Regions from separate parts of the Rhodococcus artemisiae genome, predicted to be linked through region 2. Evidence: riboswitches for the same ligand, from Rfam matches in the RefSeq annotation. Region 2 holds a riboswitch; each other region holds the start of a gene.
The links. Region 2 has a riboswitch for S-adenosylmethionine ahead of Q7514_RS14400 (aminotransferase class V-fold PLP-dependent enzyme). Riboswitches for the same ligand answer to the same signal wherever they lie in the genome.

Region 1 (7,817 bases), on a different contig from region 2:
GGCAGGATCGTCGGTACGTGGTGGCAGGACGACGACGGCGCCGTCCGACTCCACATGCTCGAGGATGCAGGGAAGGATGCGGAAACATTCCTCACCGACGAAGCTGCCCGGCTCGACCAATGGCTCGGCGGTGTGCGGGTGATGCCGAGATTCCCCTCGCCCCTCGCCAAGACCCTGGCGAGTGGGTAGCTCAGCCGTCGCGCACCGCGGGCCGAGCGGGATGCTCGAAACGCACGACGATGTCGGCCTCGGAAGAGACCTCGGCGTCGTGCGCGAGCAATGGCGCGATCGTCCACCGATCATCCGAAAGAGTCCGTCGCTCGAGCGCACCCCGGGACATTCTCAGCTCGACGGTCATATCGAACTCGAGCGTACGGCCGAGGAGCATCGGGCCCGCGACGACCACAACGTGGTCGTCGGCGGCATCGATCCGATGGACACGAGCCGAACGATCGGTGGTCTCGTCCCACAGCCGCGGCAGGAAACGCTGCCGTTTCTTCAGGGACGAGACCACCTCACGGTCCAGGGCGTCGTAGTCGAACCAACTCGACCGGTAGCTCTGCTCATCGGTACGCCCGTGTTCGAGACGGAGCGACGCCGGCCGCACGAAGTCGTGGAGTGACACCGCGTGCGCGGGACGTCCCGCGGTGCGCAGGGCTTCGACCACCCGGTTCGCCAGATCCATGGGGTCCGCGGCATCGGCGGCCGAAATGGCCATGGCGACGCGGTCCGGTCGTGCACATGCGCGCTCGGCGAGCAGTTCGGCAAGCGCAGCCGGAGAGATCGGTGTGAAGGACGGCATCCGATCAGAGTAGGCATCGAGTTTTCGGAAGAACCGGAGGTCCCCGAACCGTCCCTTCACACGGTTTCAGGTGTCTTGTCGGTCGCTGCGGCACGATCCGGAAGCGGTGTCGTGACTGCGCGCTTGGGCTGTGTCCGCACGTGGGTGACGTAGAGGGCGAGACCCACGAACACGACACCGCCGACCAGATTGCCCAGAACCGTCGGGATCTCGTTCCAGATCAGGTAGTCACCGAGGGTGAAGTCTCCGCCGAGCAGCAGACCGGACGGGAACAGGAACATGTTGACGACCGAGTGCTCGAATCCCATGTAGAAGAACAGCATGACGGGCATCCACATGACGAGAACCTTGCCCGGCACACTCTTCGACATCATCGCTGCGACGACGCCGGTGGACACCATCCAGTTGCACAGCATTCCACGGAAGAACAGGGTCGCCATGCCGGCAGCGCCATGCTCTGCATAGCCGAGGGTTCGGGCCTCGCCGATCTCGCCGAGACGCTCACCGACCGCGTCCGGTGGGATCGAGTAGCCGTAGGTGATGATGAATGTGATCAGCACGGCCACCGTGAAGGCGCCGAGGAAGTTGCCGACGAAGACCAGTCCCCAGTTCCGGAGCATCGAGCTGATCGTCACCCCCGGACGTTTGTCCAGATAGGCGATGGGGACCATCGTGAACACTCCGGTGAGTAGATCGAAACCCAGCAGGTAGAGCAGGCAGAATCCGACCGGGAAGAGGATCGCTCCGAGGAGTGCGTTGCCGGTCTGCACCGTGACGGTGATCGCGAATGCCGCTCCGAGCGTGAGGATGGCACCGGCCATATACGCCCTGATCAGGGTGTCGCGAGTGGACATGAGGACCTTGCTCTGGCCGGCGTCGACCATCGCGCGGGCCAACTCGGCGGGTGGAACGTAGGACACGGCAACCTCCTGGTGCGAACAGTGCCCGACCAGTGTCAGTAGTGCCCGTCACCAGCGCGTTTCGGGGCAATAAGGATGCGTTGCGTTCTCCTCCGAGGAGGGTCGCTCGGGTTGTGAGGTCTCTCGCTCATGTATATTGGCGGTGCTTCACGAGATGCCGTCGCCAAGCTCCGACTTGACGGCACGCCAACCCCACGCTCGCGGGTGGCTCGGATGACGAAGCGGCTCGCGGCCGACCGGCCCGGGCACGAGCGCCCCGCCCGGGGCCGACCCGGAGGTATGACGATGACCGACCGTATCCGCAGTACCGATCACGCAGACGTCCACGAGTGCTCCTCGTTCGGCGACGGTCACCACGTCCATTTCATCCGCGCCCGTAAGGCTTTCGACGATTCCGACCTCAGTGTCGGTGCGCTGGTGTGCGTGCTGGACGATACTCGCGTCGAATTGTCCTGGGACGGAATACGGCTCGTATTCCGGCATCATGACGCCGCCGCGATCGCCCGTGTGGCCCACGCGGGTGGGGAGATCGGGACCTGGGTTCCGCAGTGGCGGGTGCTGATTCTGCCGGGTTCCGATCCGCACGTGCCCGCGACCTTCACCCTCGCCGCTCCTGATCACTGGACCGAGTGTGTGCCGGAGCGTGTCCCGGCGCTGACCCACGTGCCCGGGCGGTGACGATTCGGATCAGATCTGTTCGGCCTCGATCCAGAACGAGGGAAGATCCACCGCCAGACGCTCTTTCGCCTGCATCGGTAGGGAATGGGTGGTCTCGGGGAAGATGTCGACCGTCGCGCGCGGGAGCGTTCGTGCCCGCTGCGCGGCGGTATCGCCGCCTGCGAGTGAATCCCGTTCCGCGACGGCGACATAGGTGGGCATGGTGAGAGAGTCCATCTCGTCGTCGTTGAAGGGTGAGGGCGTCGGCAGTGCTGCCGAATAGTGCTCCGAGCCCGCAGCGATCATATGTGCCATGTCGTCGTTCGGGTCGAACTCGGCCCCGCCGACCTTGCCGAGGGCGGTGTTGCGCCAGGTCTTCGGCAGGAGCGGGAGGCTCGACACCATCGTCCAGGCCATCATGCGAGCGGACGGATAGGCGAAGGTGAAGACGGGTTCGAGGAGCGTCAGCGATCGCACGCGATCGGGGAATCGCCGTGCGTATGTCGCTGCAATCGCGCCGCCGAACGAATGGCCGACGATGTGGACGGGTTCGGCTGCGAGTTCGTCGAGTGCGTCGTCGATCCACGTCGCCTGGTCACCGAAGGAGGTCAGCGGAACGCTCTGCACCGACAACCCGGCATCACCGAGCGAGTCGAAGGCGAGGACGCGTCGGTGTGGCACGAACTCGGTGAGGTTTTCGGTCCACATCGGGACACCCGACGACCGGCCTGGTACCAGGACGACCGGAGCGGTGTCCTCGGTTTCGGGTGAACTCCACTCGTAGACACGAACCGAGCCGAAGCGGGTCGCGACGTCGAGGGTTTTCGTAGGGGACGGGAGTGCGGACATCGCCTGTTCATACGCCTCGAGGTAGGTGCGGCGACCCTCCTCGTCGCGGAAGTGCCCGACCTTCGGAGCTCCGAAGAAGAACTGCTGCACACTTACTGCGCCCAGTGTGGCAAGCGCTGCAATCGCGACGAACCCGCTACGGCGAAGCCATCGGTGACGGAGCAATCGGTGGTGAAGGCGGGTGGGTGGTGGATGGTCGGGCCGGGCGTGTGTGCCTACGGTGCGCTCACTCATGTGTCTTCTCCTCGATTTCGACGATCCGAACTGTTTGCAGTATAGAAATATTGTAAAATTCTGTCATGCCGAAATTGGTCGACCATGCCGAGCGTCGCAGAGAGCTCGTGTGGGCCCTGTGGGCCGTGATCCACGAACGAGGTATCGACGGGGTGACCTTTCAGGCGGTGGCAGTCGAGGCCGGCGTCTCGATCGGCAGGATCCAGCACTACTTCGAATCGAAGCATCATCTGATCCGGTCCGGAGCGCAGGAGATGGTCTCCGGTGCCGAGAAGAACTATCGCGAACGTGGGTCCGCCGGCGATCCGAGATCGGCTCTCGCGGCATTGCTCATCCAGCCTGTTCCCACCGATGCACCCTCGCGTGTGGGTGTCTCGGTCTGGTATGCCTATCTCGCGAAGGCGACGAACGATCCGTGGATCAGGTCGTTCCTTGCCGAGGCGTCGCGTGGGACCGTCGGCGAGGCCGAGCGACTTCTTCGTCGCGCCGGCCTGTCCGAGGTCGAGGCGCACGGCGAGGCCATGAGGTTGGTGGCACTCAGCAACGGTGCGACACAATCCGTGCTGGTTGCGGGGATGGACGCCGATGGTGCGGTCGATCTCGTCACCCGAGAGATCGACCGCACCATCGGGGACGTCACGGGCGGAAACGAGTAGTGAACTACCCGAGTTCGTGTCGGACCTCACTGCGATGCTGGTGTGGCAAGGAACGAAGATCGGAGGATGTCATGAGGACATCGACGACATATTCGTACGATACCGCCGATCGGATCGACATCTCGGACTCCGATCGGGTGCCCCTGGAATTGGACGAGGCCCTGACGTGCGGCGGTCACCGGGCCAGATTGATCGCCACGCACGACCCCGGCACCGATATCGAATACGTGCTTCTACTGCTCGGGGAGATGTCCGGGCACAGCGAGGTTGTGGTTCGCGAGGTCGACGAGGAAGCGCTGCTCATCGAAGGAAGCCGATCGAGCCCCGAACCGCAGATCCTGCTCGGCGCCTCGTCGCAACCACTCCACGACACCGGTGACACGGATGCTCTTGCACGAGTCCTGCGTAAATCGGGCATCGTCCGTTCGATGATCGCCCGGGGCGGAGTGCGATCGGTGATTGTCGGCCCGCGGAGGCGATCGGAGAGCGCGGAGACGATCCAGTCACCGCCTCGATCGAGCGAGGCACGGGCGTCGTGACGGGATGCCGGGTCACTCGGTGGATGTCGGTGGGTAGGTTCACCATGGCCTCATGGGAAACACACATCACGCAATCGACTACATCGAACTCGGCGCTACCGACCTTCCTACGTCACGTGCCTTCTACGAAACCGCCTTCGGCTGGAACTTCAACGACTACGGGCCGGAGTACGCCGGTATTCGCGCGGTCGAGGGTGACAGGGAGGTCGGGGGGCTGACGACCCTGCGCGCACCGGGCACAGCCGGACCTCTGGTCTTGCTGTACTCCCGCGACCTCGACGCTTCCGTCGGTGCGGTCGAGCGTGCAGGAGGCGTCATCTCGTCGGGACCGTACGACTTTCCGGGCGGGCGCCGGTTCACCTTCCTCGATCCGAGTGGAAACGAATTGGGTGTGTGGTCCGACGCGTGATTCCTCCCGGGCCGTCGATCGTCGCGGACAGCCGTCCGGCACGTGCAGTGAACGTCAGATCGCGGTGTCGGACCACCGCGCAACTCCGGCCTGCGCGAGTTGCGGGATCTGCTCGGCTGCCCATGGGCTGATAAGCCATGGAACGGTTGCCGCGGTCTGCATATCGGCCCACGACACCCACGACCACTCCATCACCTCGGATGGTTCGGGGTCGAGGCCGGATGCGGCGCGGGCGCAGAACACCGGGCAGACCTCGTTCTCGACGGTTCCGTCCGCTGCCGTCGCACGGTACCGGAAATGCGGCAACACGCACGTCACATCGTCGACGACGAGGCCCAACTCCTGATCGAGGCGCCGACGCACCGCGGCCTCGAGGGATTCGTCCGGCCCGGGATGACCACAGCACGCGTTCGTCCACACGCCGGGCCACGTGATCTTGCCCAGTGTGCGCCGTGTGGTGAGGACTCGTCCCGCGTCATCGAACACGTAGCAGGAGAATGCCAGGTGGAGAGGGGTGTCCGTGTGGTGGACGGTGGACTTCGGAGCTGTACCGATGGGTCGCTCGTCCTCGTCGAGCAGAACTACGAGTTCTTCGTGGGCAAGCGCTGTCATCGGGGGTCTCCGTGGGGTGCTGATGAGTGTCGGGCGAGGTCTGACGTTCGCCGGATCGAGCCTACCTGTGCGTCCGGGGCCGGCGAGTCTGTGTACCGGGAGACAGGCCCGATGCTCTTCCCAGCGAGCGCACACGACCACGTCACGGTTCGAAGCGGTAACCACGCCCCGGTTCGGTGAGCAAGTGGCGGGGGCGCGCCGGATCGAGTTCGAGTTTGCGACGCAGCTGAGTGAGATAGACGCGCAGATAATGACTCTGGGTCGTGTATGTCGGGCCCCACAATTCGGTGAGCAGTTCGCGTTGACCGACGAGCTTGCCGCGATTGCGGACGAGCATCTCGAGCATGCCCCACTCGGTGGGTGTCAGGTGCACATCGACGCCGTCGCGCGTGACCTTCTTGGATTCGAGATCGACGGTGAAGGTTGCGGCCACCACCAGCGGATCAGGTAGCCCGGAGATCGCGGTGGCGCGTCGGATCGCTGCGCGGATCCGGGCCAGGAACTCCTCCATCCCGAACGGCTTGGTGACGTAGTCGTCGGCGCCGGTGTCGAGCGCGGCGACCTTGTCGGCGGCATCGGTGCGGGCGGACAGGACGATCACCGGGGTCGCACACCAGCCGCGGAGCCCGGCGAGCACCTCTATCCCGTCGATGTCGGGAAGGCCGAGGTCGAGGACGATCACGTCGGGATGATGTTGTGCCGCGGCGCGCAGCGCTGTGCAACCGGCGGCGGCGGTGATGACGTCGTAGCCGCGCGCCTCGAGGTTGATCCGCAGAGCGCGCAGTATCTGTGGTTCGTCGTCGACCACCAGGATGCGAGTCATCGGTCCATCTTCGCCGGGGCGGTGGGGAGGTCGATGACCATGGTGGTGCCTCCGCCGGGGGTGTCGGTAGGAGTGAGGGTCCCGCCCATCACCTCGATGAATCCTCGGGCGACGGTGAGCCCGAGGCCTGCACTCCCGGTTGTGCGGTGATCTCCGACCCGCGGGAAGACCGTGAACGCGTCGTTGTGTTCGTCGAGGCGCAGCCCTGGACCTCGGTCGACGACGGTGAGGATGTTCCGATCGTCGGCGATCGTTGCGTCGATGCGGACCGGACTGTCGGGTGCGTATCGCAACGCGTTGTCGATCAGGTTCGCAAGAGCCCGCTCGAGCAAGGTCTCATCGGCGCAGACGGTCGTGTCGTCGACATCGACCTCGATCCGTTTCCGGAGCGCGAGGACGATGTCGGTGCTGCCGCTCGCGAGTGTGAGTATGGCGCGATGGACCACTTCGTCCAGATAGACCACATCGAACGACGGTGCGACGACGCCGGACGCGAGGCGCGACGAGTCGAGCAGATTCGTCACCAGCAGGGTCAACTGATCGGTGGATTCTTCTATGGTCGCGAGTAGTTCGGAGGTGTCGTCCGCCGAGAACTCGATGTCTGTACTGCGCAGGCTCGACACGGATGCCTTGACCGCCGCGAGCGGTGTGCGCAGGTCGTGGCTGACCGCAGAAAGCAGTAGTCGCCGCAGCCGGTCCGTCTCGGCAAGTGCCGAGGCACGAGCGGCTTCGGCCGCAAGCTCGCGCTGCCGGACGAGTCCGGCAATCTGCCCGGTGACTGCGGTGAGGATCCGTCGGTCGCGTGGACGCAACTGCCGCCCGGACAGTAAGAGCACGTACCGGCCTTCGTCGACCTCGCACACGGTGTCGGCGGTGTCGGGTGAGGTCGGTGCGTCGACCCCTGCGCTGTCGACGACGAGATGGGTTCCGTCCTCGACTCGCAGGACGGCCACGCCCTTCTGACCGTACGTCTCGCGCACTTTGACGAGCAGTGCGTGCACGTCGGCGCCGCGCAGTACGGCACCGGCGAACAGCGCGAGCAACTCGGCTTCCTGAGAGACGAAGCGCGCCTCCCTCGCCCGCGCGCCCGCCACGTCGACGAGGGCGGCCACGGCCACAGCGACGACGAGCAGCACGACGGTGGTGACGAAATTCTCAGGTGCCGCGATCGTCAGACTGTGAAGCGGTTCGGTGAAGTAGAAGTTGAGCAGTAGACCGGACAGTAGGGCCGCGACGATGGCCGGTCCGATACCACCGAACAGGGCAACGGCCAGCACGGCGACGAAGAACAACGCTTCTTGGCCCGCGACCCCGAT
Region 2 (7,817 bases):
GAAATGTACAGCCAGCCGCCGCCGAGTTCGTATGAGGCGACCATGGTGTCATCGGCGAGGAACGCCCCGTCCGCGACCTTGGTGAACTTGGGAACCATGAGGACCGTGGAGGCTTCTACGTCCTTGCCGATGTCGGCGCCGAGCAGCCGCAGCCAGATCGGGGTGAGCATCGACGCGTAGAGCGGGAACAGGAAGGTGCGCGAGGAATCCATCAGGCGTTCGGTGGCCCACACCTGCCATCCGACACGGCTTCGGACCGGGTGCCAGCCTTCGGTCATGCCGATCGACAGCAGTCGCACGGTGATCAAGGTCAGCACCGCGAAGACTGCCATGGTGACGATCCCGCCGGCCGGGAGCATCGCAAGGGAGCGGACCACGGCGTCGGAAACGCTTGCGGTGTCCTTCACCCACCAGACGAGCAACGCCACACCCGCGGCGATCGACAGGATCGGAAGTCCTGCGAGGAGGATCGACGTCACGCCGAAGATGGGAACCCAGCGGGCCCCGCGCGGCGGATCCTCGGACGGCCATTGCGGCTCGGCCTTTCCGGTCTTCTGTGCGGGCGAACCGGCCCAATGCTGCGCTGCCTTGACGCGGCCGAACACGGCCGAGCCGGCAGCGACCTCGGCGTTCTTGCCCACGCGTGAACCCGGGGCGAGGAACGAACGCGCACCGATCGAGGCACCGGCTCCGATGCGGATGCTCCCGATGTGGACGACGTCGCCATCCACCCAGTACCCCGAGAGATCCACCTCGGGCTCGATCGAGCAGCCGTCGCCGAGTTCGAGCATCCCGGTAACCGGGGGAAGGGTGTGCAGGTCGACGCCCTGGCCGATCTTCGCGCCCAGCGCCCGCGCGTACTGACGCATCCACGGTGCACCCGAAAGGTTGGTTGCGCCGGACGCCTCCGACAGCCGCTGCGCGGTCCACAAACGCAGGTGGGCGGCGCCGCCGCGGGGATAACTCCCCGGCTTCAGCCCGCGCAGGAGCAGCCGGGCGCCCAGGACTGCGGTGCTCATCCGGCCGAGCGGCGAAAGGAACACGACGATGCCTGCCGAGACCCACCACCACGACAACGTCACCGTCCACGGAACATCGGTGGCCATCGCGATGATGTTGTTCAGGATCGCGAGCCACGTGATCCATTGGAGGCCGGTCAGCGTCGTGAGGGGCACTGTCGCGGCGAGCTGGAGGCACTGCGCCCATCGCGACACAGGGGCGACCTCGCGCGGTGCCGCGGTCTCCGTCGGGGCGAGTTCGTCGAGATAGGCGGCGAGGGACCCGAGCCGAGGTCGGTCGTAGAGCTCGGCGACCGTCATCTCGGGATAGCGCTCACGCAGTGCGGTGACGAGCTGCGCGGCGGACAGGGAACCTCCGCCGAGTTCGAAGAAGTCGTCGTCGAGCCCCTCGATTCGGGCGCCGAGCAGGGAAGACCACAGTGCCGCGACCCATTCGGCGGTCGGAGGGAGACCGAGGGCCTCCACCGAATCGGCGTCGGCGCCGGGCAGCGGCCACGGCAGGGCGCTCCGATCTACCTTCCCGGACGTGCGAGTGGGCAGTTCGTCGACGAGCGCGAGACGCGGCACGAGTGCGGCGGGAAGCTGTTCGGACAGCAGGTCGTGTGCCGATGCCACGTCGAAGTCGGGGTCGGTCGAGGCGATGTAGCCGACGAGGATCGAGCTTCCGGCCGAGGTCTTGCGGACCGCACACGCACCACCGGCGACACCGGGCAGATTCTGCAGGGCATTGTCGACCTCGCCGAGCTCGATGCGGCGCCCACCGATCTTGACCTGGTCGTCGGCGCGGCCCTGGAAGAGGAGTCCGGCAATGTCGAGTACGACGAGGTCGCCGCTGCGGTATGCGCGGTCCCAGCCGAGGGTCGGCATGGGGGCGTATTTCTCGGCGTCCTTCGCCGGGTCCAGGTAGCGGGCAAGCCCGACACCGCCGATCACGAGTTCGCCTGCCTGCCCTTCGGCAACGGGATTGCCCTCGGCATCGACGACCGCCAGATCCCAGCCGTCGAGTGGCAGACCGATACGGATCGGACCGGTGCCGTCCATGATGGCCGCGCAGGCGACCACGGTGGCTTCGGTGGGGCCGTACGTGTTCCATACCTCGCGCCCCGGTACCGCGAGCCGCTCGGCGAGGTCGGGCGGGCATGCCTCTCCGCCGAAAATGAGCAGACGCACCGCTTCGAGCGCCTCGCCGGGCCACATCGCTGCGAGGGTCGGGACCGTGGAGACGACGTTGATGTTGCGCGAGACCAGCCATGGGCCGAGGTCCATACCGGAGCGCACCAGTGAACGCGGCGCAGGCACGAGGCACGCGCCGTGCCGCCAGGCCAGCCACATCTCCTCACACGACGCGTCGAAGGCGACGGAAAGACCGGCGAGTACCCGGTCGCGGGAGCCGAGCGGTTCGTCCTGGCAGAACAGGTTCGCTTCGGCATCGACGAAGGCTGCGGCGTTGCGGTGTGTGACGGCGACGCCCTTGGGGGTGCCGGTGGAACCGGAGGTGAAGATGATCCACGCGTCGTCGTCGAGGGTCGGCTTGCGCACGTCCGGTTCGTCGGCCGGTGGTGCAGTTCCGGGACCGATCCCCGCGTCCGTGACGATGGCTGTGACCTTCGCCTCGGAGAAGACCAGCTCGGCGCGTTCGTCGGGATCGTCGGCGTCCACCGGGACGTAGGCGGCACCCGCCTCGAGAATGGAGAGGATCGTGACGTAGAGGTCCTTGGACCCGGACGACATTCGCACCCCGACGCGATCGCCGGCGCCCACACCGGCCTCCGCGAGTCCGCGGGCTCCCGCGACCATGAGGTCGAGCAGTTCGGAGTACTCGAGCATCGTGGTGCCGTCGTCGATCGCGGGTGCGTGTGGGTGCGATTCGGCGGTGGCGTGCAGTACGTCGACGAGTGTGCGTGGCGCGGGTGCATGCGATCCGCGCAGGAAGATTTCCGGTACGAGCGACGTGTCGTCGGCTGCGGGCGGGGGTTGAGCAGACAATCCGCTGTCCTTCTACTCGGTTGGGCGATCCGGTTTATCTCACGTGAAGGTGGACGGCAGATGAATTTCCGGTGCGTTCGAATCGGAGGTCGTACGGTGTTGCATCACGCATCAGAGCAAAGCATGGTGGCGACTTCTGCGCAGGTCAGAAGGAGGAACTCACTTCCGCGCGAGATCGGGGGACGGGCCTCGATCGGGTATCGACTTGACACGAAGTGTGCCCGGTGTCATTGTCTTCGGCAGGTCATGAGTACCAGCGTCAAGCCCCGGCTCGCTGGTCGGCAACCCTCCGCCGCGGTGGGGTGCTCCGGGTGACGACCTGGCTGACGTACCGAACCTGGGCGCAGCAAGCGCGGACTCCGCCGGCGAACGATTCACCATCGTCGTGGCGATCACCGACGGGTCCCTGATACACAAGGGAAATTCGTCATGACTGTTGCTACCGCCACCTGTATCTCTCCCTTTGCTCGCGTGTCGGGCTGTGACGTGCAGGTTCCTCTCGTGCAGGGCGGGACCTGCACCTACGCGAACTTCGATTATGCGGCCAGCGCACCGGCTCTCGCGAGCGTCACGGACCGTATCTCCGAACTGTTGCCGTTCTACGCGAGCGTGCACCGCGGCGCGGGATACGCATCGCGTATCAGCACCACGAGCTACGAGGATTCACGCGAGTCGGTTTCCCGGTTCGTCGGCGCCGACGAGGACCAGGTCGTGGTCTTCACCCGCAACACCACGGATTCGATCAACCTGCTGGCCGGTGCAGTCCCCGGCGACGTCGTGGTGCTCGACATCGAGCATCATGCGAACCTGTTGCCGTGGAAGAACACTCGTGTGGTCGAAGCTGCGGATTCGGTCTCGGAGACCGTCTGGCGGATCGCCGTCGAGCTCGAGCGTGCGCCGGCGGCACTGCTCGCCATCACGGGAGCCTCCAATGTGACCGGCGAGGTGCTTCCGATCGCCGAACTCGCCGATCTCGCCCACGCGTGCGGTGCGCGGATCTTCGTCGACGGTGCCCAGCTGGTTCCGCATCGTCGCGTCGATCTTGCTGAGCTGGGCGTCGACTACCTCGCGTTCTCGGGCCACAAGCTGTATGCACCGTTCGGTGCCGGGGTGCTTGTCGGGCGTCGTGACTGGCTCGATGAGGCGGAGCCGTACCTCGCCGGGGGCGGCGCGGTGCGCGAGGTCGCCCTCGATCACACCGAGTGGGCGTGCGCACCCGCGCGCCATGAGGCCGGATCCCCGAATGTGCTGGGGGTCGCGGCGATCGCCGCCGCGTGCGACACCCTCGCATCACACGACGCTGAGGCAGCCGCGCGTCATGAGGAGCTGTTGTGCGCGCAGCTCGTCGAGGGCCTGCGCGACATCTACGGCGTGGAAATCCTTCGCCTGTGGGATGATTCGACGGACTGCGTCGGAATCGTCACCTTCGGTATCGAGGGTTTCGAGCCCGGTGAGATCGCCGCCTATCTCTCGGCCGAACACGGCATCGGGGTTCGCGACGGCCGCTTCTGCGCCCACCCGTTGCTCGCCCGCGTGGGCCTTCCCGGTGGTGCGGTGCGCGCATCCCTGGGGCTGGGAAGCTCCTCGGCAGACGTCGACCGTCTGCTCGCGGCGCTTCGGCAGCTGGTGGCGGATGGGCCGTCGTGGTCGTACGCCAAGGCAGACGGAGCCTGGAGCCCGTCGCCGGAGACCCGTCCCGGTCTCACGCAGTCGGGCGACGGTGCTGCGGAGTGCGTCTGACGATCGCCGTTGCGATCGACAATTCCCCACAAGATCAGTAGGATTTACGTCATGGCAGTGTGGAGTTCGGCAGAGGCAGCGGTGCAGTGGTGCCGTCGTCACGTCGATCTGTGCCGCACGGCCTCCTGCATCTGTTCGGACTGACGAGGTTCCCGTTCCCCTTTTTTCGATGCCGTACTCGGCAAATCGAGAGGAATTCTCCATGTCCTACAGCAACATCTCCTCGGTCGAATCCCTGCGTGTCGCGGTCGAGTTCGTAGAGGGTCCCGGCCCCGATGTGTGGGCCGACCTCACCGTCGATCGTGACGGCGGAGGCCCGCTGGACCTCAGTGCTGCTCCGGCCACCGTGGTGAGGGTGCGCGCCGCCGATCTTCGGGAAGCACGCAAGATCCGCGATCGGGTGCGCGCCGATGCCTCCGCGGAGGGCCGCGATCCCGATACCCTCACCGTGCTGGTCGACCTCGAAGTGATCGTCGACGTCGAGGCGCGTCTTGCTCGTCGCCGTGCCCAGGATGCGTGGCGTAAGGACGGTGGGGGAGCCACAGGCCTGTCCTACGTCGGCACTCCGAGTGGACTGGCCGGCCTGATCGCCGACATTCACGCTGTGAAGGTTGCCGATGGTGTCACGTTGATCCCGGTTGGCGGCGGTGTCACCGTCGACAATGTCATCGACGGAACATTGCCGTGGCTCGGATCCCGCGGCCTCATCGAGGTTTCGTCGTCGTCGGTGGAGTTCGCTCGCAGGCTCGCCGACGGCCCCGGCGTCGCCCTGGCATCCTGACCTGCCGGGAGCTCGGTACCTCCCCTCAGTCGACCACGACGTCGACCCCCGCGGTCACCCGCAGGAGTTCGGTGTACGAGGTGCGAAAAAGGGTGCCCAGGCTCCCGCCCGATGCCCACAGCTCGGGGTATCCCGCCAGCGCACTGTCGACGTAGGTCGGCAGGTTGGTGGGGTGCCCGAGTGGAGCCACGCCACCGAGCTGCTGCCCGGTGACCTCGGCGACCAAGTCTTCGGGTGCGGGAACGAGGGTGCCACCCAACCGGGTGCCGGTGCGTTCGAGAGACACCCGGTGCGCGCCCGAGACGAGAACAAGGACCGGCTCGTCGTCGAGGAGAAACACGAGAGACTTGACGATGGCTCCGATGTCGACCCGCACGGCCGCTGCTGCCTGCTCCGCGGTGTGTACCGGAGCCGACTGGGTGGTGATCAGGCCGTGATGTCCTCGGGCAATGAGTGTGTCGGCGACTCGGGCAGCATTCGGGTGCAATGGCCTGGGCATGATGCCACCCTATGAAAACCGGTGCCTGCTGTGACGGGAACGCGGGGACCGGATCCGCAAGGATCGACGTGATCGGAAGCTCGGTGCGGTTTGCCCGTCGAGATATTACTCTCGGGTAATGACTGATTCATCCAGCTGGAAGGCGTTCACCGTCGAGCGCGCCGAACACGTAGCCCAGGTCACGCTCATCGGCCCGGGCAAGGGTAACGCGATGGGACCGGACTTCTGGTCGGAACTTCCACAGGTCTTCGCACAACTCGACGCAGATCCCGAGGTCCGCGCTGTCGTCCTCACCGGCTCGGGCAAGCACTTCTCGTACGGCCTCGACCTCCCGGCCATGGCCGGTGATCTCGGGCAGGTGCTGGCCGACAAGGCACAGGCTAAGCCCCGCACCGACTTCCACGCGATGGTCAAGCGCATGCAGGGTGCCATCACGGCGGTCGCCGACTGCCGCAAACCCGTTGTCGCCGCGATCTCGGGCTGGTGCATCGGCGGGGGTGTCGACCTCATCTCGGCGGCCGACATCCGCTATGCGAGTGCCGACGCCCAGTTCAGCGTCCGCGAGGTCAAGGTCGGAATGGTCGCCGACGTCGGTAGCCTCGCGCGCCTTCCCCTGATCATCGGCGACGGACACCTGCGTGAACTCGCGCTGACCGGCAAGGACATCGACGCCGCACGTGCCGAGAAGATCGGCCTCGTGAGCGACGTCTTCGACGACGCCGCTGCTGCACTCGCCGCGGCGCATGCGACCGCCGCGGAGATCGCAGCCAACCCGCCGCTCGTCGTACACGGCATCAAGGACGTCCTCGACCACACGCGCTCCGCGCAGGTCGACGACAGCCTCCGCTACGTCGCCGCGTGGAACTCGGCGTTCCTGCCGTCCGAAGACCTCACCGAGGCGATCACCGCGGTGATGCAGAAGCGCACCCCCGTGTTCAGGGGTCGTTAGGACGTCAGGGGGTCGCTAGGACGTCAGGGCTGCCAGCGCGTTCAGGGCTGCCGGAACGCGACCTCGAGCGAGAGAAACCTCCCGGCCGATTCCATGATCGGCCGGGAGGTCTCGTCTTCGGGATCTCGGTGTCCTGCGGAGCTCAGTGCCCGCCGTTGTCCTTCAGCCGCGCGATCGATGCGGTGACCTCGGCCTCGGCGTCGGCCCGGCCGGTCCAATCGGCAGCCTCGACATGCTTGCCCGGCTCGAGGTCCTTGTAGTGCACGAAGAAGTGCTTGATCGCGCCGAGTTCGAACTGCGGCACATCGCTGATGTCCTGGATGTGGTCCCAACGCGGGTCGCCGGCCGGAACTGCCAGGACCTTGTCGTCGCCGCCGGCCTCGTCGACCATCTTGAACATGCCGACCGGGCGTGCATCGACGATCACCCCGGGGAACACGGACTCGGGCAGCAGTACCAGGCAGTCGAGCGGATCGCCGTCCTCACCGAGCGTGTTCTCGATGTAGCCGTAATCGGCGGGGTAACCGAAAGAGGTGTAGAGGTAGCGGTCGAGCTTGACGCGGCCGGTCTCGTGATCGACCTCGTACTTGTTGCGCTGCCCCTTGGGGATCTCGATGGTGACCTCGAACTCCACGCCTTGCCTCACTTCGTCGATGTTTGCCAGTCGATACGACGTCCGTATCTGCGGCGATGGTCCGAAGTGAGGATAACCGTCCCGGCGCTACGCTGTAGGTGCAGGTACCGGACCACCACGCGACCACCAGGGGCGCGAGTGTGTAGGACCGAATGTGTTGGACACAGCGGAGGCGTGTTGGCGGGGCAAGGTAAGAGCAAGAAGCAGGG
Region 3 (7,817 bases), on a different contig from region 2:
ATCCTCGGCGCCTATCTCGGCGGCGTCAACCACCACACCGCATGGTGGCACCCGAACGCCGGCAGCCAGATCGAGTTCGACTCCTTCGAACACACCGCTCGCACCGCAGAACGAGGCAGGTTCGACTTCTTCTTTCTCGCCGAGGGTCTCGCATTGCGCGAACGTGCGGGACAGATCTTCGACCAGGACATCATCGGCCGACCCGACACGTTCACTGTGCTCGCATCGTTGGCCGCGGTCACCGAGCACCTCGGCCTCGCAGGGACCATCAACGCCACCTTCAACGAGCCGTACGAACTCGCTCGCGAATTCGCGTCCCTCGACCAGCTCTCGGGCGGCCGCGCAGCATGGAACGTCGTCACGTCATTCGACGAGTTCACCGGTCGCAACTTCCGTCGCGGCGGATTCCTGCCGCACTCGCAACGGTATGTGCGCGCCGAGGAAAACGTCGAAGCTGCTCGCCTGCTGTGGGATTCGTGGGATACGGACGACATCGTCGCAGACAAGGATTCCGGTCGCTTCCTTCGCAGGCCGGACGCGGGCTCCTTCGAGTTCGACGGTAGCCAATTCGCAATCCGTGGCCGGTTCACGGTCCCGCGCAGTCCGCAGGGGCGTCCGGTACTCCTGCAGGCGGGCGTATCTCCGCAGGGACGGGATTTCGCGGCGGCGAACGCCGACGCGATCTTCTCGCCGTACGGCACACTTCCCGAAGCAGCCGAGTACTACCGGGACCTCAAGGCACGAGCCGTCGCCGCGGGCCGCAGCCCGGACGACCTGAAGATCCTGCCGTCCGCAAGTTTCGTCCTCGGTGACAGCGAGGCGGACGCGCGCGAGAAGTACCTGGAGATTCGAGACCAGCAGGTGACCGGACAGACCGCGCTCATCCTGCTCGAGCAGATCTGGAATCGGGATCTGTCGGCGTACGACCCGGATGGACCGGTCCCGGACATCGACCCCGACCCGGACGCGCCGCCGATCATCCAGGGCCGCGCGTTCATCCACCAGGACCGCTTCGAGACCGCCACAAAACTCCGTGTCGTGTCGGAGCAGAAGAAGCTGACACTGCGCGAAACCGTCGCCGATCAGTTCGAGCGGGGTCCGATCATCGGAACCGCGGCACAGGTCGCCGAGAAGATCGACACGTTCGTGCAGAACAACGGCTCGGACGGATTCATCATCGGCTCGCATCTGGTGCCCTGGGGACTCGACGAATTCGTCGACCAGGTGGTCCCGCTCCTGCAGGACCGCGGCGTCCTGCGCAGCGAGTACACGGGGACCACACTGCGAGACAATCTCGGCCTGCCGGTCCCTGCAGACCCCGTGACCGTCCGGTAGGGCAGGTGACCCTTGCCCTGCGCCGGGCCCCGGCCCGTCGCCGCGCACCCGAGGTCGTGGTCTGCGCGGCAGCAGGATTCACGACGCTCCTCGACTCGTCGGTCCTGAACATCGGTCTCCCCGCCTTGCGGTCGGCGTTGGATGCCGAGGGCGCCGAGGTGCAGTGGATCTTCGCTGCATACTCGCTGACCTTCGGACTCGCCCTGGTGCCCGCAGGAAGGCTCGGCGACGTCTACGGGCGTCGCCGGCTACTTCTGGCGGGGATGTTGCTGTTTGCCACGATGGGCGTCTGCAGCGCTGTGGCACCGGGTCCGTGGACGGTCATCGTCGCGAGATTCGGGCAGGGGCTCGGTGCAGGGATGATCTCCGCCCAGGTGCTCGGAATCATCGCCGAGCGTTTCACGGGGTCCGACAGGGCAAAGGCGCTCGCCGCCTACAGCACGGCGGGTGGATTGGCAGGGTTGTGCGGACCACTCACCGGTGGGGTGATCTTGTCGATCGCGCCGGACGCGGTGGGATGGCGGTTGCTGCTCTTGCTCAACGTCCCGTTCGCGGTGCTCACCCTGTTGCTGACGGTGCGTTACCTCGAGCCCGACCACCGGGAATCCGGCACGCGCACCGGTATCGACATCGGTGGGTTGTTCCTCCTCGCGGTGATCACGGCACTGCTCATGTTTCCCGTGGTCGCCGACGTCCCTCCGCAGGTGGTCGGCTCCTCGATCGTAGGTGCGGGCCTTGCGATCGCAGGATTCTTCTGGTGGGAGAAACGATTCGCGACCCGTTTCGGCAATCCAGTGTTGATTCCCGCGCTGACGCGCTCCGGCGGCTACCTCCTCGGAACTCTCGTCGCAATGTTCTGGTTCGGTGCCGTCGTCTCACTGAATGCCGTGGTCGGCCTGTACCTCATAGAAGGCCTCGGGTATCCCGCGCTGTACGCGGCGGTGGTGATGTCCGCCGGTTCGCTCGCGATGGCTGTTGCTTCCTCCGGAGGCTGGCGGATCGTGGCTCGAGTCGGTCGCGGTGCTGTCGCTGTCGCTGTCCTCGTCGAGCTCGCCGTGATCGGTGGCTACATCGGTGCGGCCCAGCTTGCCGCACCGATTGCGGTGTTCGTGGCACTTGCCGTCGTGTCCGGACTCACGGGTGGAATGGTCGACGCCCCCAATCGGGTGCTCACACTGGAGTCGTCGCCGCCCGGTGGGCACGGTGTCGCCGCCGGTTTCCTGCAGTTGTCGCAGAGGTTGTCGGCGACCGTGACCATCGCGGCCGTGTCAGGGTTGTACCTGTCCGCGCTCTCCACCGACCCGGCGGACTTCGCCGGCGCGGCCACTGCGGGGCTGATCGTGTGCGGGGTGATGATCGCCCTCTCGCTTGTGCTGGCCGTCGCGGACGGGCGGCGTCGAGCAGCGTCGAGCTCATGACTCTGTGACTTCAGTCCAGTCGCCACGCACGCTCTGGTGCTGCCACAGACGCTCGCGAGCCTCGAGTCCCAGGTCCTTCGCGGCGCGCAGCGGCCAGTTCGGATCCCGGAGTGCTGCGCGACCGAGGAAGATCACGTCGGCGCTTCCGTCCTCCAGGATCTGCGCGGCGTGCCGGGAGTCGTCGATCAGACCGACTGCACCGACTGCGAGGTCGGTGCCGCTGCGAACCTCGCGTGCCAGCGGGACCTGATAACCGGATTCGAGCGGAATTGCTGCGGGTAGCAGGCCACCGCTGGACACGTCGATCAGGTCGACGCCGCGTGGGGCGAGAAGATCGGAGATTGCGACGATGTCGTCCGGCGTGAGACCCCCGTCGAGCCAATCTGTCGCCGAGAACCGGACCGACAGCGGCTTGTGCTGCGGCCACTGCCTTCGCACGGCGTCGACGATCTCGACGAGTAGGCGGGCCCGTCCCTCGAAAGAACCTCCGTAGGAGTCGGTGCGGGTGTTGCCCAAGGGCGACAGGAAGGAGTGGATGAGGAAGCCGTGCGCGGCCTGGAGTTCGAGCAGATCGAATCCGGCGCGGTCGGCCCGGTGGGCGGAGTCACCGAATGCGCCGACGATGTCACCGATCTCCCCGGACGTCAGTTCGTGCGGCTCCGCGAGTCCTGGGAACGCCGACGAATCGGGTCCGACGCCGGCCCAGCCGCCCTCGGACGGAGGGATGCTGCCCTGCTCGGCGTCCCAGGGGCGGTGGATCGACGCTTTGCGTCCCGCGTGAGTGAGTTGGATGCCGGCGCGGGTGCCGCGTTCGTGAACGAACTCGACGATGCGAGACCACGCGCGAGTGTGTTCCTCGTTCCACAGCCCGGTGTCCTGCGGACTGATGCGCCCGTCCGGTGTGACGGCGGTGGCCTCGGCGACCACCGCACCGAACCCGCCCGCTGCGCGCGCACCGAGGTGCGCGAGGTGCCAGTCGCCGGGCACTCCCTCGACTGCGGAGTACTGGCACATCGGCGACAGCCAGATGCGGTTACCGAAGGTCACCTCGCGCAGTGTGAGGGGTTCGAACAGGATCTGGGCCGAGGTGGCGGTGTCGAGTGTGGGCTCGGTTCGAACGGTCATGAAACGGCCTCGCGGGGTAGGGAAGCATAGTCGCGGATTCGGTGACGATAGTGGCCCCCGGCGTAGCACGAAATAATTCGAATCGTGGTGAGGCGAACGGTTCGCTGCGGCCGAAGAAATGACTAGCGTCGGTGACGACCATCCAGAGCGACCGAGAGACCTGGCTCGACGACGTCGCAGCAACCCCCTGCATCGGGTGAGGGTGCTACCGCCGGGAACGATGGAGGACTGTTCATGACACACGAAGATGTCGTGGTGACGTGGTCGTGCCTGCATATCGACCTGTGCCGGCACAGTGCCGACATCTGTTGACGGTCGACCCGTCCAACCCTCATCCGGCGACATCGCTCCGGTTCGATGTCGCCGCTGTCATGTGGTGATCGCTGCCTCGCAGAGATCGCTGTTGTGTAGAGACAACGGAGTTCAGGTGTCCTTCTCGTTCATTCATGCATCCCGTCGTGTGATTCCGGCAGTGGGTGTCGCTGCGACGCTGGTCGTCGGGTTGTCCGCGTGCGGATCAGAGTCGGCCGCCACGCAGGGTGGTGGTACCCCGCAGGCCGGGGGCACGCTCAGGTACGGCCTGTCGCAGGCCCCCACGTGCGCCGATCCCGCGCAGGCAGGCAGCAACCAGACCATCTATGTCGCTCGTCAGGTTGTCGACTCGCTCACAGATCAAGACCCCGAGACCGGCGAGATCACGCCGTGGCTCGCCGAGAGCTGGGATGTGAACGAGGACGCCACACAATTCACCTTCCACTTGAAGGACGGGGTGACCTTCAGCGATGGAACACCTTTCACCGCAGAATCGGTGCAGAGCAACTTCGATTCCATCGTGGCCACTCTCGGCGGTGTCAAGGCTCCGCAGGCCACCGGGTACCTCACCGGTTACACCGGTACCACCGTGATCGACGAGCACACGGCCAGGGTCGATTTCTCGGCGCCCAACGCGCCGTTCCTCCAGGCCACCTCGACTCATCAACTAGGGTTCCTCTCCGCCGAGGACGTCGCGAAGAGCGCTGAGGAACGGTGCGCAGGCGAGCTGTCCGGCACAGGACCTTTCACGTATGAGGACTACCAGCAGGACAGGTCGGCAACGCTCGTCAAGCGCGCCGGATATGCCTGGGGATCGGACGTCTTCGCGCACGACGGTGAGGCCTACCTCGACCGGATCGAATTCACCATCGTTCCCGAATCCGGTGTTCGCACAGGTTCTCTTGCGTCCGATCAGCTCGACGCGGTCTCCGATGCCCTTCCGCAGGATGCTCCGCAGATCGAAGGTGTCGGTGGCCGCATTCTGACGACGCCGAATCCTGGCCTCCCGTTCGGTTTCCAGCCCAACGTGAGCCGCGGCGTACTCTCCGATCCCGCCGTCCGTAGTGCACTGATCCCTGCGATCAACCGGACCGAACTCGTCGACACGGTTCTCGGCCCCGACTTCGAGCCCGCGACGAGTGCCCTCGCCTCAGTGACACCGGGGTACGTCGCGCTGGACGAGGTCACCTACGACCCCGATGCGGCGGCGAAGATCCTCGACGACGCCGGATGGGTTCCGGGCGAGGATGGTATCCGCGTCAAGGAGGGGGAGAGGTTGAGCTTCTCGGTGCTGTTCAGTTCGGTGTTCGCCGGGAACCAGGCGATTCTCGAACTCGTCCAGCAGCAACTGCGGGAGGTGGGTGTCGACCTGCAACTCGATCTGGTGTCTACGCCCGAGACCACCGCCCGCCAGAACACCGGAGACTACGACACGACGTACTACAACAGCACACGCGCCGATGGCGACATTCTGCGCACAGCGTTCGGCACCGAGGGCCGGAACCTCAATCAGCGCGGTCCGATCCCGGAACTCGACGACGTTCTCACCGTACAGCTCACCACGACCGACCCGGCGGCACGTAACGGCTACATCGAGGAGGCTCAGCAACTCGTGATCGACAACGCCCTGTTCATTCCGACGGTCGAGTTGTCGCAGGCGATCGGTGCCGGACCGAAGGTGCAAGACTTGAAGTTCGAAGCGTCGGCACGCCTGCAGTTCTTCGACACCTGGCTCAGCGAGTAGTCATGGTGGGCTACCTCGCTTCCCGCTTCCTCCAGGCCGTCGGCGTGCTGTGGGCTGCATTCACCGTTTCGTTCGGCGTGCTCTTCCTTCTGCCGTCCGATCCGGTGAGCATGGTGGCCGGTTCCGACAACGGAACACCGGTCGACGCTGCCGCAATCGAGCAGCTGCAGGCTCGTTACGGCCTGGATCAGCCGGTGTGGGTTCAGTACTGGAATGCGCTGAGCAGTGCGGTCCGGGGTGATTTCGGAATCTCGATCTCCACCGGCAGACCGGTGACGGAGGCTATCGCCGACGCGTTGCCGAGCACCCTTGCCCTCGCGTCGTTCGCACTGGTACTGGCGGTGACATTCGGTACCGTCGTTGCCTTCCTCGCCACCTACACGCGTGTCGGCTGGTTGCGGAACGTCTTGTTCTCGCTGCCTCCATTGGGTGTCGCTGTGCCCACCTTCTGGGTGGGACTTATTCTGCTCCAGTTGTTCTCGTTCCGTGCGAAGCTGTTCCCGGCGTTCGGTGAAGGTGGCATCGAGCACCTGCTGCTTCCTGCGATCACACTTGCGCTGCCCACCGGTGCAGTCATCGCACAGGTGCTTGCGGTGAGCCTGCAGACCACGGCGCGTCAGCCGTACATCGAGGCTGCCAGAGCGAAGGGGGCATCGAGGTGGCGCGTCCAGACGCGACACGCTCTGCGGCTGTCCAGCATCCCGGCCTTCACGATCGCCGGCGTGATCGTCGGCAATCTGATCGCAGGGTCGGTTGTCGTGGAGACGGTGTTCTCCCGTGCGGGCCTCGGGCGCCTGACCCAGATGTCCGTGATGGCCCAGGACATTCCGGTGGTGCTGGGGATCGTGGTGTTCGGTTCGGTGGTGTTCGTGATCGTCAACCTCGTTGTGGACCTGTTCTACCCACTGATCGATCCGCGGATCGTCGCTGCACGGGGTGGCACCGACGCTCGTTCGGGAAGCGGCGAATCGGTACGGAGCGGGCCGGATCCGGACTCGACGATCGACAAGGACCCGAAGGTGAGCACTCATGTCTGACACTCTGATTCGAGAGCCGGTTCGAGTAGGCTCCCCGGTTCGGGTAGCGACATCCGCGAAACCGGCCGCCCTCCGCAGCGTGGTGAGAACCGCGCGGCGCAACTGGGTCGTGGTGATCTCCGCCGCCGTGCTGCTGATCGCTATCGGGTTCGCGGTGTTCCCGTCGTTCTTCGCGTCCGGCGACCCCCTGCAGGGCGTGCCCGCCGACAAACTTCAGGGGCCGAGTCTCGCGCATTGGTTCGGCACCGACAACATCGGCCGAGACGTCTACACCCGAGTTGTGCACGGCGCGGCACTGTCGTTGACCGCGACACTGGTTGCAGTGGGCATCGCCATCGTGATCGGCTCGCTCATCGGCCTGCTCTCCGGTGCGGCCGGCGGACTCGTCGACGCGGTCCTCATGCGGATCGTCGATGTGCTGCTGTCCATCCCCGCTTTGCTGCTTTCCCTCGCCTTGGTCACGGCTCTCGGCTTCGGCACTCTCAATGTCGCGATCGCCGTGGGGATCGGGCTTGTCGCGAACTTCGCCCGCGTCATGCGTTCGGAGGTGCTGCGTGTGCGTCACGCCTTGTACGTCGAAGCGGCTTTCGCCTCCGGTGTCCGCTGGCACACCGTGCTGATCCGCCATGTGCTGCGCAACGCGTACGCTCCGGTGATCGCGCTGGCAGCGGTGGAATTCGGGATGGCGGTCCTGGCCGTGTCGTCCCTGAGCTTCCTCGGGTTCGGTGCAGTCCCACCCACCCCCGAATGGGGCTCGCTGATCTCCGAGGGCCGTAACTATCTGGCCACCGCGTGGTGGATGACGACCTTGCCCGGTCTCGTCATCGTCGCCGTCGTTCTCGCTGC
Region 4 (7,817 bases), on a different contig from region 2:
CGTCGTTCATGCGGAGGAGTCTAGGCAGTGCCCCCGCCCGCCAGTGCCGAGCGACTGTCGGCAGCCCCGAGAATTCTTGAGGGGGGAGGGGTATGTGGACTGGCAAGGGATGCCACCATCATCGCTGCTGGTAACGGCCCCAAGTGCAAGGCCGATGTACACGATGTCGTAGATTGCCGCTACGGTCAGGCTCTACGGGTAGAGAATGGTGTTGACAGATGCTTACAAGTGGGAGCGGGGTGGGAACAGTGGCAGATACTTACAGTGCAAGCACGATTGCGAAGTGGTTCGTGGCGTGGGCGGACGACGAAGACGCCCTCACCAATATGAAGCTCCAGAAGCTGCTGTACTACGCCCAGGGGCACCACTTGGCCCGATACGGGCGCCCGTTATTCGATGACGAGATTCAGGCTTGGTCACACGGCCCCGTCGTTCCGTCCGTCTATCGGCAGTTTAAGCGCTTCGGTGCGGCACCGCTTGAGCTGCGCGACGAAGACGCGTTCTCTTGGGATGACGTGGACTCGGAGACGGCGGACTACCTCGGCCAAGTGTGGAATTCCTATGGCGGGTTTACTGCAGCTCGCCTCCGAAACATGTCTCACGATGAAGGCCCCTGGATTGCAGCCTGGGGGCAAGGGGATAGCCGAGATTCAGAGATCGGCCTCGCTTCGATGACGTCGTTCTTCGAGTCCATCACCGTTTAGAGTGGCCAGTGGGGAAGAATCGTGGTAATCGGCCTGCAGCACCGAAGGGTGGCGTTGCATCGAAACCGACTGAACCGGTCAATCATGACAACGAATCCCCCAAGTTTTGCCTCCGACACCTGGTAACTGACTTCGATGTGGCCGCCTTAGATCAAGATCGCGTCAAAGCCTTCGCCGGCACGCTTCAGAAGCTGTGTGGGCTGACGTGGAGCGATCTTGGCAGAGCACCTCGGCATGGGGTGGGGTACGAGCACATTCACCGCCGATCAATTCATCCATCGGTCCCTCAACGGTTCGAGGACTCGGACAAATTCATGACGTTCCGGTATTGCGGAAAATTGCCTATGGCCGGAGTGCGGGTGAAAGATGTCTTTCACATCTTATGGATTGAGCCCGAATTCAACCAGCTCTACAACCACGAATAGGACTGGGTCGCTCAGCGATTGGGGATGTGCAGAGTCCGCAATGTCACTGCTTGGAGCGGAGGGGCTGCCGTCCAACCTCACGTGACGGCACGAGGTTCACGCGGTGGGCACATTTTGGGCACACCTGCTGTCGATTCGGTGCGATTGGGTGTGATCCCGGTAGTAGTGAATTTGCAGGTAGAGGCGTTTTGCGCTCGCTGACCAGAGAGTCTGGGAGAGTTCAAATCCCTCCGCTTCCGCCAGAGCCCCTCACCTGTTCGAACAGGTGAGGGGCTTTTCTGTGCGCTCGAAAAGACTGTTGTGCCGGACCTTCAGAAATGTCATTCTTGTACATAAGAACTGCATTTCCGGATTGGACGCAAGGGGACCCGATGGCTTCGACCGATGGCGAATTCGCGAGGCGTTACGGATCGTGGGGACTGGTGGTCGGGGCGTCGGAAGGTGTCGGAGAGGCATTCGCTCACGCCCTCGCCGAACGCGGAGTCGATGTCGTCCTGCTCTCGCGACGTAAGCGGAACCTCGACGTTCTCGCCGAGACTATCCGCGAGCGCCACGGAGTGAAGACCAAGGTGCTCGCGGTCGACCTCTCCGAATCCGACGCGGTCGCGCACATCGTCGAGGGGACGGCCGGGCTCGAGATCGGAATCGTGCTGTACGGCGCCGGAGCTGATTCCTCACCCGCCCCGTTCCTCTCACGTTCCGTCGAGTCCGCACTCGCGATGGTTCAGCGCAATTGCGTCACCTCTATGGCGTTGGCGCATCACTTCGGAGCGGCCATGGTCGAGCGAGGCAGGGGTGGCATCATCCTCGTGACGTCCGGATCAGGTCTGCGTGGCTGTTCGAACATGGCGGCCTACTCCGCATCGAAGGCTTTCGACCTCGTGATGGGTGAGAGCCTATGGGCCGAATTCAATCCTGAAGGTGTGGACGTGTTGTCGCTGGTGCTCAGCCGAACGGATACCCCGGCATTGCGTCGGCTGATGCTCGAAATGGGGCAGATCGAGAGCCTCGACACGCCGGTTCCAGGCGCGACGAGCCCCGAGGACACCGTGGCGCGCGCTCTCGAGAATCTCGACAAAGGGCCGACGTGTCTTGTGGGGGAGCAGCTGCAGCAGTCGGAGCAGTATTTCTCGACGCTGACGCGGAACGAAGCCGTTCGTGTGATGGCCGAGGCCACGCGCTCACTCAACACCGCCGCCAAGTAGGCGGACGCACACAGCCACCGGCCCCAGGGCGCGGGTGCGCACTGGTGACGGTGGCTGTCTTTGTGTTCTGTTGTGTAGCTAGACGACCAGATCCGGCCTGTTCCCCGGAATCGGCTTCCGGAACAGATCCACACTCGCAGGTGGAACGAACTGCGGCCGACGCGCTTCGGTCATCTCGACTTCCCACTCGGTGTGGTGCATCAACCGGTGGTGATGTCCGCAGAGCATCACCAGGTTGTCGAGGTCGGTATCACCGCCGTCGACCCAGTGGTGAATGTGGTGGGCATCCGCCCAGGCCGGCGGGGTACTGCACCCTGGGAAGGCGCATCCGCCGTCGCGGACAGTCAACGCTCGCCGTTGCGCCGTCGTCGCGGAACGGTGCGTCCGCCCGTGCGCCAGCGGGACGCCGTGTTCGTCGAGCAGGAGCCGGGTGACCTGGCAGTCGCACGCGAGCATCCGTGCGGTGTCGATCGACAGTGGTCCGGCCCAGGGTTCGGTCGCGTATCCCTGTTCCGGGGAGTGCGCGAAGAGTTCTCTCACGGCGGTGTTCTTCGTCAGATCCGTGATCGACGCGGTGACCGTCACGTGCGGTTTCACACCGCCTTCGACGGGCACGAGACCGGCGGCTTCGATGCACTGCAGAAGTTGCTCGAAGGCGTCGGCGGTGCGCCGCGAGGCCGGCCGGTCGTCTTTGATGCCGTTCGTTTCGGGTCTCGGTGCCGACAGCGGTGAGAGCAGATGCCGCAGGCGTGCGCCGGTGACGGCGTCGAATTCTCCTTTGATCGCCACTCGCCCGTGCAGAGTGGTGGAGACGAACAGTTCGTTGCGGGTGGTGTCTTCACCGGGTGGTGGTCCGTCGTCGGTGCCGTAGAGGTGCTCGAGTCGGCGGATCAGGGCTCGGACGGTGGTTTTGGTGGCGACCTTCTCGCTGGCGTGGTCGATGAGGATGGTGCGGGCTTTCTCGAAGTCGCAGGGGTTCATGGTGCGGGGGTAGTGCTGGCAGAAGTAGGCGATCTGGCGGGCTTTGTCCGCAGCCACCAGCCCGGAGCTGTATGCCTCACGTACTTCCGGTTCCAGTCGCAGTAGACGAGCCAGGGATTCGATGCGGTGGCATTCGCCGAGTTCGAGGTTCGTTGCGGCGGCGAGCCAGTGTGCGGGGCTGCGGTAGCCGTGGTCTTCGACGGTGTCGCGTTCGTACATCGCGATCATCAGATCCACTCGTTGCACCTGCATGGTGTGGATTTCGGCGGACACGGCGAGTGTCTCGGCCATGAGTTGCTTGTTGTCGAGTTTCCAGAGTTCCCCACCCATGATCAGATTCTATCGAACTAGCATTCGATTTGCAAGACTCACTCGAACATACAATCGATATTGGCGGTGGTGGTCTCGGTTCCAGCTCGGCGGCGCGGTGGAGTCCTCCGGCCAGCGGAGAATTCAGATCAGAGTGATTCTAATTGTGTACCAACATAATTCAGTCGACTTCAACAGGCTCAACTATTGACCACATGTCCGAATGGCCTTACAGTTCGAGGCGCCATCCAGAGCGACCGAGAGACCTGGCTCAATGACGTCGCAGCAACCCCCCGCTTTCGGGTGCGGGTGCTACCGCCGGGACCGATGGAGGTCGGAGATGACTAGCAGTATCGAACGCGCTTCGTGGCGCCGCAGGCACATCGATCTGTGCCGCGGCGCATCATCACGCTGTTGCTGAACGACACCGACAACGCTGTTGCGAAGTGCCGCCACCGAAACCGGTTGCGGAATACCGTCTCCTTGTCTCCCGTGAAAGGCATGTTTCGATGTCTCCTGTTCGCAGGAGGTCGGCGTGAGCGCGCCGACCGATATCCGTACCACCGACTCGGCCCCGGAACGCATAGACGACGCAGACTTGTCGGTGGCCCGCACCCGGCACCCATGGAGATGGGTGACCAGCGCCGCGGTTCTGATCGTCGTTGCACAGTTCATTCACGGTCTCGCGACCAACCCCGGCTGGGACTGGCCGACCTTCGCTCAGTACTTCACCGCGGGGTCGGTCCTCTCGGCCCTGTGGATGACGATCAAGCTCACCCTGTGGGGGACCGTCGTCGGATTCGCGCTCGGTGTGCTCCTGGCGGCCAGCAGATTGTCGAACAATCCAGTACTGCAGGTCATTTCGTGGACCTACATCTGGGCGTTCCGGTCCATCCCACTGATCGTCCAGCTGCTCTTCTGGTTCAACATCGCGTACCTCTACCAAACCCTGTCTGTCGGAATCCCGTTCGGACCCGGATTCTTCGAATTCCAGGTCTCGGGAGTGATCTCGGGTTTCACAGCCGCCGTGATAGGCCTTGCACTCCACCAGGCTGCGTACTCGGCGGAGATCATTCGTGCCGGCATCATCTCCGTCGACCACGGGCAGATCGAAGCGGCCAACGCACTCGGCATCCCGCGGCTGCGCCAGTTCTTCCGGATCGTGCTGCCGCAAGCGATGCGCTCGATCCTGCCGAACGCAGCCAACGAGGTCATCAGCCTGTTCAAGGGCACATCGATCGTGTCGACGATGGCGATCGCCGAGCTGTTCTACCAGGTACAGGTTATTTTCGGCCGCAACGGCAGGGTCGTGCCGCTGCTCATGGTCGCGACCGTCTGGTACATCGTCCTCACCACGGTGCTGTCCATCGTGCAGTACTACATCGAGCGGCACTACGCGCGCGGCTCGGCCCGCGCCTTGCCTCTCACCCCGTGGCAGAAAGCGGTCGCACAGTACCGCGAGATCCGAGACACCGGTGTCGGTGCACCCCGAGGAGCAACCCGATGACCGCCACCGAACAGCAGAGCGAATACGCCGTCGACGTGCGAGGCGTCCATAAATCCTTCGGGTCGCTCGAGGTGCTCGCGGGCGTGGATCTGCAGGTCCGCAAGGGTGAGGTGATGGTGATCCTCGGCCCGTCAGGGTCCGGGAAGTCCACGCTGCTGCGCACCCTCAATCACCTCGAGAAGGTCGACCGCGGCACCATCCGCATCGACGGGGAGCTCGTCGGCTACCGCCGTCGCGGCGACAAGTTGCATGAACTGCGCACCCGCGACGTCCTCCGGCAACGGTCCCGGATCGGGTTCGTATTCCAGAACTTCAATCTCTTTCCCCACCTCACCGCACTCGAGAATGTCATCGAAGCACCGCTCTCCGCGCAGAAACGCAGACGCGCCGTGGTCGAAGCCGAAGCCCGCGAACTGCTCGAACGCGTCGGTGTGGGAGACAAGATCCACGACTACCCCAGGCAGTTGTCCGGCGGCCAACAGCAACGCGTGCGCTCGGGGCCGTCGGGATCGATCACGAGCTCCTCGATCCGTCCGACGCCGGAAAACGCTGGCCCGGTGTCCGATTCGATACCGCGGTCGTGCATCACCGCAATGCAGGACGACTCCACGCCGACCGATCCGTCGTCGCATTGCAGCACGCCGCAGCCCTCGCCGGCGCCGACGTCCGCTTCGGTGTCGCAGTGCGCGGACTGCGTCCCGTCCCCGACGGAATCGAAGTCGTCACCGACCGCGACGTGGTGCGCGCCAAGTTCGCACCCGCAGTCGGCGAACTCGTTGCAGGACCGGCCGACGGCACTGCCGTCGCACCGGAACTGTTCCGATTCGGAACCCGAGAGGAAGCGGTGGTCCGATGAGCGAGACCCGACGACTGCAGATCCGGGCGGTTGCACAGGACGATCCGCTGGCGGCGCCGCTGCTGGAAGAACTGGCGGTGGAATACAGCACTCGCTACGAGCGGCCGCTCGAGGAACAGGTCGAGTCCCTGACCACGTATCCAGCAGAGGAGTTCGCACCACCGGACGGCGCGTTGCTCGTCGTCATCGAAGACGGCGAGCCGGTCGCGGGCGGTGCCTTCCGTCGGTACGACCAGACCACGGCCGAGCTCAAGCGAATCTGGACCTCCCGCGGGCACCGTCGCCGCGGACTCGGACGCATCGTCCTCGCAGAACTCGAAGCCGAAGCCGTGGTGCGTGGATACTCCCGCATCTATCTCACGACGGGGTGGCGTCAACCGGAGGCCGTCGGCCTCTATCTGTCGACCGGTTACACGGCGTTGTTCGACCCGAGTCGCCCCGCCGAGGAGATCGGCCCGCACCCGTTCGAGAAGCACCTGACCCGAAAGGTGGAGTCCGCATGAGATTCCTGCTCCTGAGCTTGATCACCCACCAGCCGGACCCTGCGACAGGCGAACTACTCACGCCCTCCGAACGGCTCCTCGAGGTGGTGGACACCGCAGTACTGGCCGAGCAACTCGGCTTCGAAGGATTCGCGGTCGGTGAGCGGCACGAGCATCCGTTCCTCTCGTCGTCACCTCCGGTCGTGCTGAGCAACATCGCGGCTCGTACCAGCACACTCGAGCTGTGGACCGGTGTGACGACGCTGAGCCTGCTCGATCCGGTGCGAGCATTCGAGGACTACTCCACACTGGACAACCTCTCGGGTGGTCGACTGCAGTTGATGATCGGGAAGGGAAACGGCACAGCTCAGGCAGACCTGTTCCACGTCACCCCCGACGACCAGTGGGACCGCAATCGTGAAGGATACGAACTGTTCCGGGCGCTGTGGGGCAGTGAAAAGGTCACCTGGGACACGCGGTTCCGGCCGCCGCTGACGGATGCGGTGACCGTGCCGCGTCCGCTGCAGTCGCGGCTGACGATCTGGCACGGCAGCGCAACCAGCCGGGAATCCGTAGATCTGGCTGCACAGTACGGGGATCCGGTGTTCTCGGCGAATGTCACGAACCCCATCGAGCCCTACGCCGATCTGATCGAGTACTACAGTGAGAGGTGGACGGCGTACGGGCACGATCCCGCGGATGCTCGCGTCGGTGCCGGGACCGCCGGACTGTACGTCGCGCCGACGTCGCAGGAGGCCGTCGAGCGGTTCCGCCCGCTGTTCGAGCAGCGGCTGCAGTTCGCGCGCGAGTCGGGACTGCCCGTCGTGTTCGAGACCGTCGAGGATTTCGTCGAGCGGAGCTCCGCGCTCATCGGTAGTCCGCAGCAGGTGATCGACAAGGTGCTGCGTTACCACGAGCGTCTCGGACACGAGGTCATGCACGTGACGGCCGACAGGGGTGGGCTCACATCCGCGGAGCAGCGCGCGAGCCTCGAGTTGTTCCAGGCCGAGGTCGCTCCGGAGCTGCGCAGGGCAACCCCGCACCGCGAATCCGTCTCGGTGCGCTGACCCGGTTCGAATCTCGACTCGGTTCGAATCACGGTGAGAGGAAGGGTGTTCCCTCCCCGATCCGATTTCTAGTCTGAGTAGAACGATCCAGAGGCTTTCCTCCCGCCCGGTGGCATCGCGAGTACGCGGTGCCACCGGAGCCATCCTCGAAGTGGTGAGTACCTTGCCAGTCACATCCACATCACTTGCGCTCGCGGTCGAGCTCGACGGCACCGGTGCGCATCCCGCGTCCTGGTACTTCGGTGACCTCGCTCCGAGCGACGGCCCGTCGATCATCGATC

Region 1: another riboswitch for S-adenosylmethionine. It lies ahead of Q7514_RS01730 (hypothetical protein); the one in region 2 lies ahead of Q7514_RS14400 (aminotransferase class V-fold PLP-dependent enzyme).
Region 3: another riboswitch for S-adenosylmethionine. It lies ahead of Q7514_RS12240 (ABC transporter substrate-binding protein); the one in region 2 lies ahead of Q7514_RS14400 (aminotransferase class V-fold PLP-dependent enzyme).
Region 4: another riboswitch for S-adenosylmethionine. It lies ahead of Q7514_RS12185 (amino acid ABC transporter permease); the one in region 2 lies ahead of Q7514_RS14400 (aminotransferase class V-fold PLP-dependent enzyme).

What each region holds. Positions count from the first base shown of each region.
Region 1 is NZ_JAUTXY010000001.1:346,100-353,916, reverse strand. Features, by position in the region: gene Q7514_RS01745 (winged helix DNA-binding domain-containing protein) at 1-189, shown strand, start outside; gene Q7514_RS01740 (nucleoside/nucleotide kinase family protein) at 191-802, opposite strand; gene Q7514_RS01735 (formate/nitrite transporter family protein) at 859-1,722, opposite strand; SAM riboswitch class IV at 1,868-1,980, shown strand; gene Q7514_RS01730 (hypothetical protein) at 2,008-2,400, shown strand; gene Q7514_RS01725 (alpha/beta fold hydrolase) at 2,410-3,462, opposite strand; gene Q7514_RS01720 (TetR/AcrR family transcriptional regulator) at 3,528-4,118, shown strand; gene Q7514_RS01715 (hypothetical protein) at 4,190-4,657, shown strand; gene Q7514_RS01710 (VOC family protein) at 4,710-5,066, shown strand; gene idi (isopentenyl-diphosphate Delta-isomerase) at 5,121-5,678, opposite strand; gene Q7514_RS01700 (response regulator) at 5,821-6,501, opposite strand; gene Q7514_RS01695 (sensor histidine kinase) at 6,498-7,817, opposite strand, start outside.
Region 2 is NZ_JAUTXY010000006.1:16,993-24,809, forward strand. Features, by position in the region: gene Q7514_RS14395 (Pls/PosA family non-ribosomal peptide synthetase) at 1-3,005, opposite strand, end outside; SAM riboswitch class IV at 3,248-3,364, shown strand; gene Q7514_RS14400 (aminotransferase class V-fold PLP-dependent enzyme) at 3,435-4,745, shown strand; gene Q7514_RS33195 (putative leader peptide) at 4,797-4,889, shown strand; gene Q7514_RS14405 (hypothetical protein) at 4,948-5,526, shown strand; gene Q7514_RS14410 (YbaK/EbsC family protein) at 5,552-6,025, opposite strand; gene Q7514_RS14415 (crotonase/enoyl-CoA hydratase family protein) at 6,144-6,974, shown strand; gene Q7514_RS14420 (inorganic diphosphatase) at 7,117-7,608, opposite strand; gene dacB (D-alanyl-D-alanine carboxypeptidase/D-alanyl-D-alanine endopeptidase) at 7,783-7,817, shown strand, end outside.
Region 3 is NZ_JAUTXY010000004.1:462,517-470,333, forward strand. Features, by position in the region: gene Q7514_RS12225 (NtaA/DmoA family FMN-dependent monooxygenase) at 1-1,335, shown strand, start outside; gene Q7514_RS12230 (MFS transporter) at 1,341-2,753, shown strand; gene Q7514_RS12235 (NADH:flavin oxidoreductase/NADH oxidase) at 2,748-3,878, opposite strand; SAM riboswitch class I at 4,014-4,105, shown strand; gene Q7514_RS12240 (ABC transporter substrate-binding protein) at 4,306-5,934, shown strand; gene Q7514_RS12245 (ABC transporter permease) at 5,937-6,971, shown strand; gene Q7514_RS12250 (ABC transporter permease) at 6,964-7,817, shown strand, end outside.
Region 4 is NZ_JAUTXY010000004.1:451,024-458,840, forward strand. Features, by position in the region: gene Q7514_RS12165 (hypothetical protein) at 1-10, opposite strand, end outside; gene Q7514_RS12170 (Panacea domain-containing protein) at 249-704, shown strand; gene Q7514_RS12175 (SDR family NAD(P)-dependent oxidoreductase) at 1,501-2,334, shown strand; gene Q7514_RS12180 (HNH endonuclease signature motif containing protein) at 2,413-3,645, opposite strand; SAM riboswitch class I at 3,866-3,958, shown strand; gene Q7514_RS12185 (amino acid ABC transporter permease) at 4,160-5,131, shown strand; partial or broken gene Q7514_RS12190 (amino acid ABC transporter ATP-binding protein) at 5,128-5,622, shown strand; gene Q7514_RS12195 (FAD-dependent oxidoreductase) at 5,640-5,987, shown strand; gene Q7514_RS12200 (GNAT family N-acetyltransferase) at 5,984-6,490, shown strand; gene Q7514_RS12205 (LLM class flavin-dependent oxidoreductase) at 6,487-7,536, shown strand; gene Q7514_RS12210 (LLM class flavin-dependent oxidoreductase) at 7,691-7,817, shown strand, end outside.